2 regions of the Parabacteroides sp. B2-S-102 genome follow, and region 2 is predicted to be linked to the other one. Evidence: riboswitches for the same ligand, from Rfam matches in the RefSeq annotation. Region 2 holds a riboswitch; the other holds the start of a gene.

Region 1 (6,171 bases), on a different contig from region 2:
TAGCTGTTTATTCTTTTTTATTAGGGATTCTTTAAGAATACATATTAGGAGGATTTCGTACTTTTGCCCTCTAAATATTGATTAAAATAATGTTTAGATATCTTTTAATTTATATGGCCTGCCTTCTATTCGCCTTTTCCGTAAAGGCGCAAGGTATTTCCAATGACACGATTCCGAAAGAAGTGCTGATGCTGGACGGTAAGCCTATGACCGAAAAGCAAATACAACGTTATCATAAACAATTACATAAAGACTCCATACGGGCCAACAAAAGGATCTGGTGGTCTATCCTTGGCGGACCGTCTTACACGCCGGAAGCCTCCTTTGGCGTAGGTGGCGCGGTTTTGGCTAGCTTTCGCTTAAACAAGAATGATACGATATCCCAACGATCGTTTATCCCTGCGGGATTTAACATCACCTTAAACGGGACGTTCGTTTTTGCCGGTGCTGGTACCTTATTCTTCAACGAGAATCGCTTCCGTATTTATATCAGTTACGGTTATCGGAACGAACCTTCGCATTATTTCGGGAAAGGCTATGAGACGATCGAGCAAATCGAGAAGAGCGACTCGACAACGAAATTCCATAAGAGTTCTTTCCAACTATATCCCCGTTTCGTATGGGAAGTTAGGCCTCATTTATATACGGGTCCTCTTTTTGATATTAATTTCAGCAAATCAGATGATATCAACCCGGTGATGGCCGAAGATCCTTATTTCAATAAGTTCAAACGAGATTATGTCAATATCGGTGTCGGCGGCTTGATTCAATACGATACACGAAATGATGTGGCGACCCCAAGTTCCGGTATGTTACTAAGCGCGATCGCCAAGGTGTACGGAAAGTATTTAGGCGGTGCATATAATTATGAGATGTTCGAACTGGAATACCGCCAATTCCAGCAAGTATTTCGTCCTCGTAGCACCTTGGCATGGATCGCCAAGACACAAATCGGTGTGGGGAACGTTCCTTTTACGGAGCTTCCTTCATTTGGTTCCCCTTTCGATCTTCGCGGATATTATTGGGGGAAGTACCGTGACAAGACCATGGCGTATGGGATTCTGGAGTATCGTCATATGTTCGGCAGCGTGGAGAAATATAAGAGCGGTAATTTCTGGGCGAAGTGTGGTTTTGTAGGTTGGGTTGGCACGGGTACGATCGGAAACGCTCCTATCGTAGACTGGAATAAGTGGAAATTCAACTACGGCGTAGGCCTACGTATCCAAATGCAACCCGGCAAGAACTTCCGCCTAGACGTAGGCAAAGACCCGAACCAAAAAGGAATGGCGGTTTATATGAATATGACGGAAGCCTTCTAAAACCAGAAGGCTCCCGTCTACGATCTATGGAAGTATAACCTTGCGTTAAAATTATCGTTTAAAAGCCGGAAATATCTTAATATCGATTTTTTTCACTAAGTTTGCGTCATCGAAGGGGTGCCATACTATATGGGCTGAGATCATACCCTTACTACTTGATGCGGGTAATGCCGCCGTAAGAAAAACGAATGTTAAATGGATAAAAATGAAACGTACCGTTATCCGGTAGCTTTAACGATCGCTGGCTCTGATAGTGGCGGTGGTGCCGGAATACAAGCGGATATTAAGACTTTTTCCTCGCTGGGTGTTTTTGGAGCCTCGGCGATAACGGCTATAACCGCTCAAAACACACAGGGGGTGCGAGGGATCCAAGCGATCTCTCCCGAGATTTTGAGAGGACAAATCGAAGCTATTCTTGAGGACTTCATCGTAGATGCCATAAAAATAGGGATGCTACATAACAAGGATGCCGTAAAGGTTGTATCTGAGACTTTACCTTCCTTCCGACGAACTTCTATCATTTTAGATCCGGTGATGATATCCACGAGCGGAAGTAAATTATTGGAGGATGACGCCATCCGAACCATCATGGATGAGTTGTTCCCTAAAGCGACACTGCTTACTCCGAATATTCCCGAGACGGAATATCTTTCCGGTATAAAAATCAATAACGAGGCGGATATCTTATGTGCCGCCCGGAAATTGCAGGAAAAAGGATGTAACGCTATATTGATCAAAGGGGGGCATATTCCCGGAGTAGAAACGGTGGATCGGTTATTTATCAATGAGAATAATCCGATTTGTCTGGCCTCGCCAACAGTGGAGACCTTCAATACCCATGGAACGGGCTGTACGCTATCGTCCGCCATCGCCGCTTATATGGCACTCGGCCATTCATTGGTGGAAGCCGTACGATTAGCCAAGGAATATATGAATAACGCGCTCGTTCACGGGGCAAATGTATGCATGGGAAAAGGGCACGGACCTGTAAACCACTTCTTCTCACCCTCTGCCCTTCATAAAATCCGATGGAATCATGAATAAGCTGGTCGTAATTACTACACCTTATTTTTTCGCGGATGAAGCTTCTTTGATCGAACTTCTATTCGCGGAAGGAATGTCTCGTTTACATCTACGTAAACCGGATTGTAAACGTGATGAATTGGAGGGCTTATTGGATAAGATCTCTCCGGCTTATTACGACAGGATCGTTCTTCATGATTGGTTTACCTTGGCAGAAGAAAGGGCTTTAGGAGGAATCCATTTGAACAAGAGGAACCCGGAAGCTCCACCTTTATATAAAGGTAGTATAAGTCGTTCTTGCCATAGTCTGGAAGAGATTATCGAGTATAAACCGGTATGCGACTATGTGTTCCTTAGCCCGATCTTTCAGAGTATATCCAAAGAAAGATATGGTAGCGGATTCTCCTTAGATGGATTGCGAAACGCAAAGGGCATCATCGATGATAAGGTGATCGCCTTGGGAGGAATCTGCTCACAAACAATAACGAAATTAAGAGATATCCCCTTCGGCGGTGTCGCCGTTCTCGGGGCCCTTTGGGGAAACGATCCCTCCCTTCTTGTTGCGGATCAACTCATAAAACAATTCAAACGATTACAAGTATGGCCTTAAATTATTATTTCGGATATGATGAGAATGGAAGAGTCGGTCGGAGAACAACCGGATTACGCCCTCCTTTTGGTGGGAGTAACCGCTTGATGTTTATAACGCATCGTACACCTAAATATACGGAATGCGACGAGGTACGCATGGCAATCCAAGGAGGATGTTCGTGGATACAATTGCGTATGAAAGACGGGATCTATGAGGATACCGTACGTAAATGTGCCACTATCTGCGCGGACGAATGTGAGCGAATCGTGGATTTCTGCGTAAACGATGATCTGGAGGCTGCCGTGACATGTGGCGCTACGGCTTGTCATCTGGGTAAGAATGATATGCCCTTGGATATCGCTTGGGAAGTACTGAGAGACAAGTTAGATTCCAATGCCATCTTCTATATCGGGGCTACGGCTAACACGTTCGAGGATATCCGGCTGGCCGTAGAACGAGGCGCCTCGTATATCGGACTAGGGCCGTATCGCTTTACGGGTACCAAGAAGAATTTGAGTCCCATCTTAGGTCTGGAAGGTTATCGTAAAATTATCGCTCAATGCAAGGAGGCTGGCATTGATATTCCTATCTTTGCGATAGGTGGTATTACGTTGGAAGACGTAGGCCCTTTGATGGAGACGGGTATAACCGGAATCGCTGTTTCGGGCGCGATTATCAATGCCCCCGATCCCGTGGAGGAAACCCGCCGGTTTATAGAGGAAATCAATAAGTACTAAACTAAATACATATGGCTACTAAAAAGAATATGCGTATTTCCTATCCGTCCTCGGAAAAGATTTATGTCCCGGGCGAGATCAATAAGATCAAGGTAGGTATGCGTAAGATTAAGTTGTTGGACACGGTAACCTTGGATGAGCATGGAGAGCGAACCTTCAAGAAGAACAATCCGGTAATCGTTTACGATACGAGCGGCCCGTATTCCGACCCCAAGATATCGATTGATATCGCTAAAGGACTTCCTCGTATACGTGAGGAGTGGTACGGTAAGCGTAAGGATATGGTTCAATTGCCGGAATTGACTTCCGCTTATGGTCGTGAGCGATTGGCGAACGCGAGTCTGGATTCTCTCCGTTTTCCCAAGCGACACTTGCCTTTCCGGGCTAAAGAGGGTAAGAATATCACCCAGATGTATTATGCGAAGAAGCGTATTATCACTCCGGAAATGGAGTACGTGGCGATTCGTGAGAACCAGCAAATCGAGGCTTTGGGACTGAAGTCTTATATCACGCCGGAGTTCGTCCGCAAGGAAATCGCCGCCGGTCGCGCGATCATCCCGGCGAATATCAATCACCCGGAAGCCGAGCCGATGATTATCGGTAAGAAGTTCTTGGTAAAGATCAATACCAATATCGGTAACTCCGCTCTTTCCTCCGGTATCGACGAGGAGATCGAGAAGGCGATATGGAGTTGTAAATGGGGCGGAGACACGTTGATGGATCTCTCTACCGGCGATAATATCCATGAGACGCGCGAGTGGATTATTCGTAACTGCCCGGTTCCGATGGGTACGGTTCCTATTTATCAAGCCTTGGAGAAGGTGAATGGTAAGGTAGAGGACCTTTCTTGGGAGATCTATCGGGATACGTTGATCGAGCAGGCGGAACAGGGCGTGGATTATTTCACGATCCACGCGGGTTTGTTGCGTAAACATGTGGAGCTGACGGCGACTCGCCTGACGGGGATTGTCTCCAGAGGCGGATCGATCATGGCCAAATGGATGCAGCTTCATGACGAGGAAAACTTCCTGTACACACATTTCGCCGAAATCTGCGAGATACTAAAGGCATATGACGTGGCGGTCTCTATCGGAGACGGGCTTCGTCCCGGTTCTATCTATGACGCGAACGACGCGGCACAATTCGCCGAGCTTCACACGATGGGAGAACTGACGAAAATAGCTTGGGAGCAGTTCGTACAAGTGATTATCGAAGGCCCGGGCCATGTTCCCATGAATAAGATTCATGAGAATATGAAGGAACAACAGTATGCCTGCCATGGAGCGCCGTTCTATACGCTGGGTCCGTTGACGACCGATATCGCTCCCGGATACGATCATATCACGTCGGCTATCGGTGGCGCGCAAATCGCTTGGCATGGGACGGCTATGATCTGCTATGTTACGCCGAAGGAACATTTGGGATTGCCGAATAAGGAAGACGTGCGTAATGGGGTGGTCGCTTATAAGATAGCGGCGCATGCCGCTGACTTGGCGAAAGGGCATCCCGGCGCTCAAGTACGTGATAACGCGTTGAGCAAGGCCCGTTTTGATTTCCGCTGGAAAGACCAGTTCAATTTGTCCTTGGACCCGGAAAGGGCTTTACAGTATTATAAGGAGAGTGCTGTTACGGATGGAGAGTACTGTACGATGTGCGGTCCTAATTTCTGCGCTATGCGGTTAAGTAAGGATTTGCAAGGTTGTAAATAAAATACTGTTTTGAGGGGATGAGACGGGGCATGCCCCGTCTCTACAATTGAGTGATTTGTTTTCCGCATTCGTAGCCTTCCTCATATAGTTCTTCCAGTTTCTTTGTGTCGCTTCCGGTACGGCCGACTTTAATCGGGCTTTGCGGACGGATGACGAAGGCTTTTCCTTCGGCCTCCAGTTGGTCTATGTAATCCAAGACCTCGTTGTACCGCCGGTATCGTAGTCGCAACTGTTCCCGGATCGCCGGGTATTTGTTATAAATAAAGCCGGGAAGGTAAAAATCTTTCTCTTCTTTCCGATAGCCTTTGTTACGGGTAAGGATGATGACGTTCTTGGAGAAGCCGTCGGCGATAGCCCGTCGGATAGGGATGGCATCGCATACGCCTCCGTCGACCATCGGTATCCCGTCTACATACGTAATTGGACAGAGGATCGGTAAGGTGCAAGATGCTTTACAGATATCCACCAAACGTTTCTTATCTTTCTTCTCCTCGAAATATTCCGCTTTACCCGTCAAGCAATTGCTCGTGACCATAACGAACCGATCCTTGGACTTGAAATAGGTATCGTAATCCAACGGATAATACAAATCCGGATAGACATAAAACAAGAAATTCAGATCGATATATCCCCTTCCCCGTAAGAAATGACGAAGACCTATGTAATTATATTTCTTCAATAGGTCGATATTGCTAAAACGAGAGCGTCCCCGCTGGCGGGAAGCATACGAGATTCCGTTACTCGCGCCCGCCGATACTCCGATCGTATAAGGAAACCAAATATCATGATCC
Region 2 (6,171 bases):
CCGTATTAGGGATCGACGAGACCGTGGAATTTATGAAAAGCTTTATCGAGCGCAGATTGAATAAGCGTCCGCCTCATTTCGGATAAATCGTATTCTTGAGAAACCATTATTGAATAGAGATTAACCTATTAAAACTAAGAAAGTATGCGAAAACCTTTTATTACTGTTCGGCTGACCCATGGTATGTTGGGCGCCTTGTTAGTTTCCACCTGTGCTTGTTCGGGCACGAAGTGGACGGAGGTGGAGAAAGATTCTATCCGTATCGTTACCCAGCAAGAAGGAGCTGTATTAGGATATTCCGCCAATTCGGGGGTGAGACTTCTTACTGTTGACGGATATGCCTTCAAAGATCTGAATCGGAACGGGCGGCTTGATCCGTATGAGGATTGGCGTCTTACGCCCGAGGAACGTGCCGTTGATTTGGCCGGACAGTTATCTACAGAGGAAATCGCCGGATTGATGCTTTATAGCGCCCATCAATCTATCCCCGGTGCCTCGAAAGGGTTTGGAACTTCTACCTACAATGGCAAATCTTTTGATGAGAGTGGAGCCCAGCCATCCGATCTTTCCGATGCGCAGCGTAAATTCCTCACCGAGGATAATGTTCGTCATGTATTGGTTACGAGAGTGCAAAGCCCGAAAGTGGCGGCTCGCTGGAATAATAATGCGCAAGCTTTAGTAGAGGGTATCGGTCATGGTATCTTACGGTCGTTGATAATCCCGATGAGGCGGATTTCGCCATCGTCTTTATGACGAGCCCGAACAGTGGTACGGGGTATGATAAATCCGATTGTGAGAAAGGTGGAAACGGTTATATGCCTATCAGTTTACAGTATAATGATTATACCGCTACCTATGCCCGTAACCCAAGTTTGGCGGGGGGAGATCCGTTTGAGAATTTCACGAACCGTTCTTATAAAGGTAAGTCCGTGAAAACAGCTAATAAGCAGGATATGCTTTCTGTTTTGGAGACAAAGGCTAAAATGAAAGGTAAGCCTGTAATCGTATCTTTGGAGATGGATAAGCCTACGATTATGTCCGAGTTCGAGGGTTCGGCGGATGCCATTCTGGTGAACTTCGGTGTACAAAACCAAGCGGTCTTGGATATCATCAGTGGAAAAGCCGAGCCTTCCGCTTTGTTGCCTTTGCAGATGCCGGCAGATATGCGTATCGTGGAGGAGCAATTCGAAGATGTTCCCCGGGATATGAAATGCTATACGGATAGCGAGGGCCATCTGTATGATTTCGCTTTTTGTATGAATTGGAAAGGCGTTATCGATTATGAGCGAGTGACTAAATATAAATAGAGTAAATTACATTTTTGTGTTTTTGTGGCTACGGTATCTATATATAATGCCTAAATTTGCATGGTAATATTATTAAGTGCAGACCATGAAAATTATGACATTGCAGGGAACGGACAAATTGTTATATGAACTTGTCGCACCTTTGGTCATGAATCCAGCCATTTTGCGACAAAATAACAATTACCCTTTTAAAACATCTCGTAGCCACGTTTGGTATATAGCCTTTCATGAAACAGCTGTTGTTGGTTTTATGCCTGTAAAAAAAGGACATCTCTATTACTCTATAGACAATTATTTCGTGAGTGGTGATGATCCTTCGGTATTGAGTGAACTTCTTGAAGAAGTCATAAAGGATTTTTCATCTCAAGCTTCACTTATGGCTGTTGTGCATAAACGTCATGTAAAAGTGTTCTCACAAAAAAAGTTCCAGACATGTGTTGAGTGGAAAAATTATGATAAAATGCATTATTTACCGGAGGTAGAGTCATGATGCGAAGAATGGATGTGTACGAGGCGACAGAGAAAAGATTGAAGATCATTTTTGATTATTTCGATTACGTATACGTCTCTTTTTCCGGCGGAAAGGATAGTGGTGTACTGTTGAATTTGTGTGTAGATTATATTCGTAGATACGCTCCGGGACGAAAATTAGGTGTATTTCATATGGATTATGAGGTTCAATACAGCCAGACGACCGAATATGTGGAAAAGGTTTATGCCGCTAATTCCGATATCCTTGATATTTATCATTGTTGTGTTCCTTTTAAAGTCCAGACATGTACATCTATGTTTCAACAATATTGGAGACCTTGGAGCGAGGAGTACCGGGATATCTGGGTTCGAGAGATGCCCCATTCATGTCTCCGGGCGAAAGACTTTGACTTTTTCAAGGAGGACATGTGGGATTATGATTTTCAGAATATGTTCCCTTTTTGGTTGTATCAACGGAAAATGGGCCGGCGTATATGTTGCCTTGTTGGTATCCGTACCCAAGAGAGTTTTAATAGGTGGCGGGCCATACATAGTGATAAGAATTACAGAAAACTAGCTAATTATAAATGGACTCGCAGAATGAATTATTCTATATATAACGCATATCCTATTTATGATTGGAAAACTCAGGATATCTGGATAGCGAACGGAAAGTTCGGTTGGACATATAATCATTTGTATGATTTGTATTATCAAGCAGGGGTGCCTTTGTCCCGGCAACGTGTGGCGAGCCCATTCATATCCCAAGCGATATCCACACTGTTCATTTACAAAGTTGTCGATCCCGACATGTGGGGGAGGATGGTTGGACGTGTAAACGGTGTTGGCTTTGCCGGTATATATGGGAATACCTCCGCTATGGGATGGAGGGCTATCAAGTGCCCAGCCGGGTTCTCTTGGGAGAAATATATGTATTTTCTCCTAAATACTTTACCCGAAGAAACTCGTGAGAACTATTTGAATAAGTTAAGAGTCAGCCGTAAATTCTGGAGAGAAAAAGGAGGATGCCTCAGTGAGGAGACTATCGCTAAGTTACGGGCGGCTAATATTCCTATCATTGTGGAAGAATGTACCGCTTACCATACGGATAAGAAACCGGTACGGATGGAGTATATCGATGATATCAATATACCTGAGTTTAAAGAAATCCCTACTTACAAACGTATGTGTGTTTGTATTTTGAAAAACGATCATACATGTAAGTATATGGGTTTTTCCCAGACAAAACGAGAAAGGGATATGAGAAAAGAAGTAATGGACAAATATAATTTTTATAAGCATGGGAAACTTTGTTAGTCCGGCATATGGTGTTAGGGCTGTCCCTATAGAAAAAATTGTAGCCAACAGCTATAACCCTAATATCATGGCACCACCGGAAATGCGATTATTGGAACTTTCCATTTGGGAGGATGGCTATACGATGCCTTGCGTCTGTTATTATCTTGAAGAGGATGATTTATATGAGATAGTAGATGGTTATCATCGTTATCTGGTTATGAAGCAATCTCAAAGGATTTATGATCGTGAGAAAGGAATGTTGCCTGTAACGGTGATTGAGAAAGATATTTCAAACCGAATGGCTTCAACCATTCGCCATAACAGGGCTCGAGGGATGCACAACTTGGAACTTATGACGGAGATTGTTACGGAGTTGGTCAAATCTGGGATGTCTGATAAGTGGATCATGCGTAATATTGGAATGGATAAAAATGAGTTACTTCGGTTCAAGCAGATTTCGGGATTAGCTGAATTATTCCGGGATAAAGAATTCGGTTGGTCTGATGACTGGTCGGAAGAAGATTAAGCTTCTTACATTTTGTTTGGCTGAGCGTTTTTTGCCTTTTATGGCTCTGTTGAGTACATATATACTAATTTTTTGTACATTTGCCCCCGACTTTTCACATAGGGGTGCCCGAGTCATACGGGCTGAGATTATACCCATCGAACCTGATCCGGGTAATGCCGGCGAAGGGAAAATAAGGTAGAACTAGGAAATAAAGGGGGCGTTACCTCTATGTGCTCCCTGATGTTTAAACTTTAATTAGTTATTAAGATGGAACAGATTGTTTCAAGTGGAATCATTGACTCTTACTTCGAGAAGTTGAAGAGCAACTTGTCTGTGGATGTAGCGATCGTGGGAGGGGGACCTTCCGGTATCGTGGCCGCTTATTTCTTGGCGAAAGCCGGTAAGAAGGTGGCGTTGTTTGATCGTAAGCTGGCTCCCGGTGGAGGTATGTGGGGCGGCGCTATGATGTTCAACGATATCGTGGTGCAGGAAGAGGCTATGCCGATTATCAAGGAATTGGGCGTAAGTTATAAAGAGGGTGCTAACGGCACGTATATCATGGATTCGGTACATACCACTTCCGCTTTGATTTATCAGGCGACGAAGGCGGGCGCTACGATCTTTAACTGCTATTCGGTAGAGGACGTGGTGTTTCATAACGATGCCGTAGCTGGTGTGGTAGTGAACTGGGCTCCGGTAATCCGTGAGGGGATGCACGTGGATCCGTTGACGATCATGGCAAAGGCTGTCTTGGAAGGTACGGGGCATGATTGCGAGATCGCCCGTGTGGTAGCCCGTAAGAATGATATCCAATTGAATACACCGACCGGAGGCGTGATCGGCGAGCGTTCCTTGAATGTGGAGCTGGGTGAGCAGACGACGGTGGAGAACACGAAGGAGATCTACCCGGGATTATTCGTTTCCGGTATGGCCGCTAACGGCGTAAGCGGTAGCTTCCGTATGGGACCGATCTTTGGCGGCATGCTGATGAGCGGCAAGAAGGCGGCTGAGTTGATCTGCGAAAAGCTTGGGAATTGAAAATTGAGAATTGAGAATTGAGAATTATTGATTGTTGTATCTTTAATTTTCAATTCTCAATTCCCAACGGTTTTTCCTTGTCTCAAGAATAAGAATCCCGTTATGATCAACGCCGTGGATAATCCCGTATAGAATACAGAAATGAAAGAATTCGGCAGTAAATGGAGCGCACGGATCGTGATCCCGAAAGCGATCATGAAGATCATGATAATCCAACCTTTCACGTCGAAGAAAGAGAACGGGCAATGTTTCCCGTTTTTCCGGGAGATCCGTTCGGAATGTTTATAGAAAAGCCGTTTAAAGACCAAATTGAAGAAAAGTAAGAAAACGATGGTCGCTTCCCCGATCTTGAATAACCAATAATGGGTATCGTTTAACCATGTGACGATACCGATGCGTAAGATATTGATACCGGCGAAAATCCATACGCAACCGGCGGTATATAATAATACCTTTTTATTTACTCCAAACTTCATCTATCTTTTTATTTACCGCAAACTTACAACATTCATGTAAAAAACGGAAAAATATCCTTATCTTTGTGCCATGCGTGAGAAAATGAAACAGAGGGTTGTACAATACGTGGTGCTGATGGCCGGCATCTTGGCATTGCTTTCTGTGGTTATCCCTCACCATCATCACCGGGACGGGATGCCTTGTTATCAATCCTTGACCGCGGAGCAAGCGCATGGCGATAAAAGCACTGATACGCATGATTGCGGTTGCGACGGGCATAACTTGGCCTATTTCAGTACGCATATTTCTCATTTTATGGATGGAGATGTGGATATACATCTGATGCCGTTACTCGTCTTATTTGATTACATTTATCCACCTGAACCGGCGTTTTGCGGACAGCTCCTTGATCACGAGAACGCCCCTTACATTGAGTCGCTGCACGACACTTGGATAGTGAGTGCCTCGGGACTTCGTGCCCCTCCTATGTCTTGATACCTCGTTTGTGAGAGCGGGTGAGGACAGACTTGCCCCTATCTATTTATTATTAACGATATCAAGATTTTTTACACAATGAAGAAAATATATTTGGTAGGTGCGATGTGCGCTTACCTGTTTGCCGGTTGTGCGGGAAATGCGTCGCAAGCCGGACACGATGAGCATAATCATGAATTAGAGGCTCACGATCATGATCATGAGGGACATGAACACGAAGGCCATGACCATGAGCATGAGCATGAGGCCGGTGGTACCCATCCCGGCGAGATTGTCTTTAAGAAGGCTTTAGCCGAGGCCGTTGGTTTGCAGACCGTAACGGTTAATCCCGCTCCTTTCACGGATGTGATTAAGACGAGCGGACGAGTAATGGCGGCGCAGGGGGAGGAGTCCGTGATCGTCGCTACCGTCCCCGGCGTGATCTCGTTTGGTAGCTTGCCATTCGTGGATGGTACGGCGGTACGCAAGGGACAGGCCGTGTTGAGTATCGCTTCCAACGCCCTCTCGGATGGAGACGTGGCGGCAAGGGCTAAATTCGCTTATGAGACGGCGAAAAAGGAATACGAGCGTATGCAAGCCTTGGTAGGCGATAAGATC

The links. Region 2 has a riboswitch for thiamine pyrophosphate ahead of NBH07_RS04230 (sulfide-dependent adenosine diphosphate thiazole synthase). Riboswitches for the same ligand answer to the same signal wherever they lie in the genome.
Region 1: another riboswitch for thiamine pyrophosphate. It lies ahead of thiD (bifunctional hydroxymethylpyrimidine kinase/phosphomethylpyrimidine kinase); the one in region 2 lies ahead of NBH07_RS04230 (sulfide-dependent adenosine diphosphate thiazole synthase).

Annotation. Positions count from the first base shown of each region.
Region 1 covers NZ_JAMOKM010000001.1:638,193-644,363, forward strand. The annotation lists gene NBH07_RS02715 (BamA/TamA family outer membrane protein) at 90-1,319, shown strand; TPP riboswitch at 1,423-1,520, shown strand; gene thiD (bifunctional hydroxymethylpyrimidine kinase/phosphomethylpyrimidine kinase) at 1,515-2,363, shown strand; gene NBH07_RS02725 (thiamine phosphate synthase) at 2,356-2,952, shown strand; gene NBH07_RS02730 (thiamine phosphate synthase) at 2,943-3,671, shown strand; gene thiC (phosphomethylpyrimidine synthase ThiC) at 3,683-5,380, shown strand; gene NBH07_RS02740 (patatin-like phospholipase family protein) at 5,421-6,171, opposite strand, start outside.
Region 2 covers NZ_JAMOKM010000002.1:324,838-331,008, reverse strand. The annotation lists gene NBH07_RS04260 (cytidylate kinase-like family protein) at 1-86, shown strand, start outside; gene NBH07_RS04255 (hypothetical protein) at 145-753, shown strand; gene NBH07_RS04250 (glycoside hydrolase family 3 C-terminal domain-containing protein) at 750-1,307, shown strand; gene NBH07_RS04245 (hypothetical protein) at 1,393-1,797, shown strand; gene NBH07_RS04240 (DUF3440 domain-containing protein) at 1,794-3,095, shown strand; gene NBH07_RS04235 (IbrB-like domain-containing protein) at 3,079-3,603, shown strand; TPP riboswitch at 3,694-3,790, shown strand; gene NBH07_RS04230 (sulfide-dependent adenosine diphosphate thiazole synthase) at 3,853-4,623, shown strand; gene NBH07_RS04225 (hypothetical protein) at 4,680-5,099, opposite strand; gene NBH07_RS04220 (DUF6769 family protein) at 5,170-5,574, shown strand; gene NBH07_RS04215 (efflux RND transporter periplasmic adaptor subunit) at 5,653-6,171, shown strand, end outside.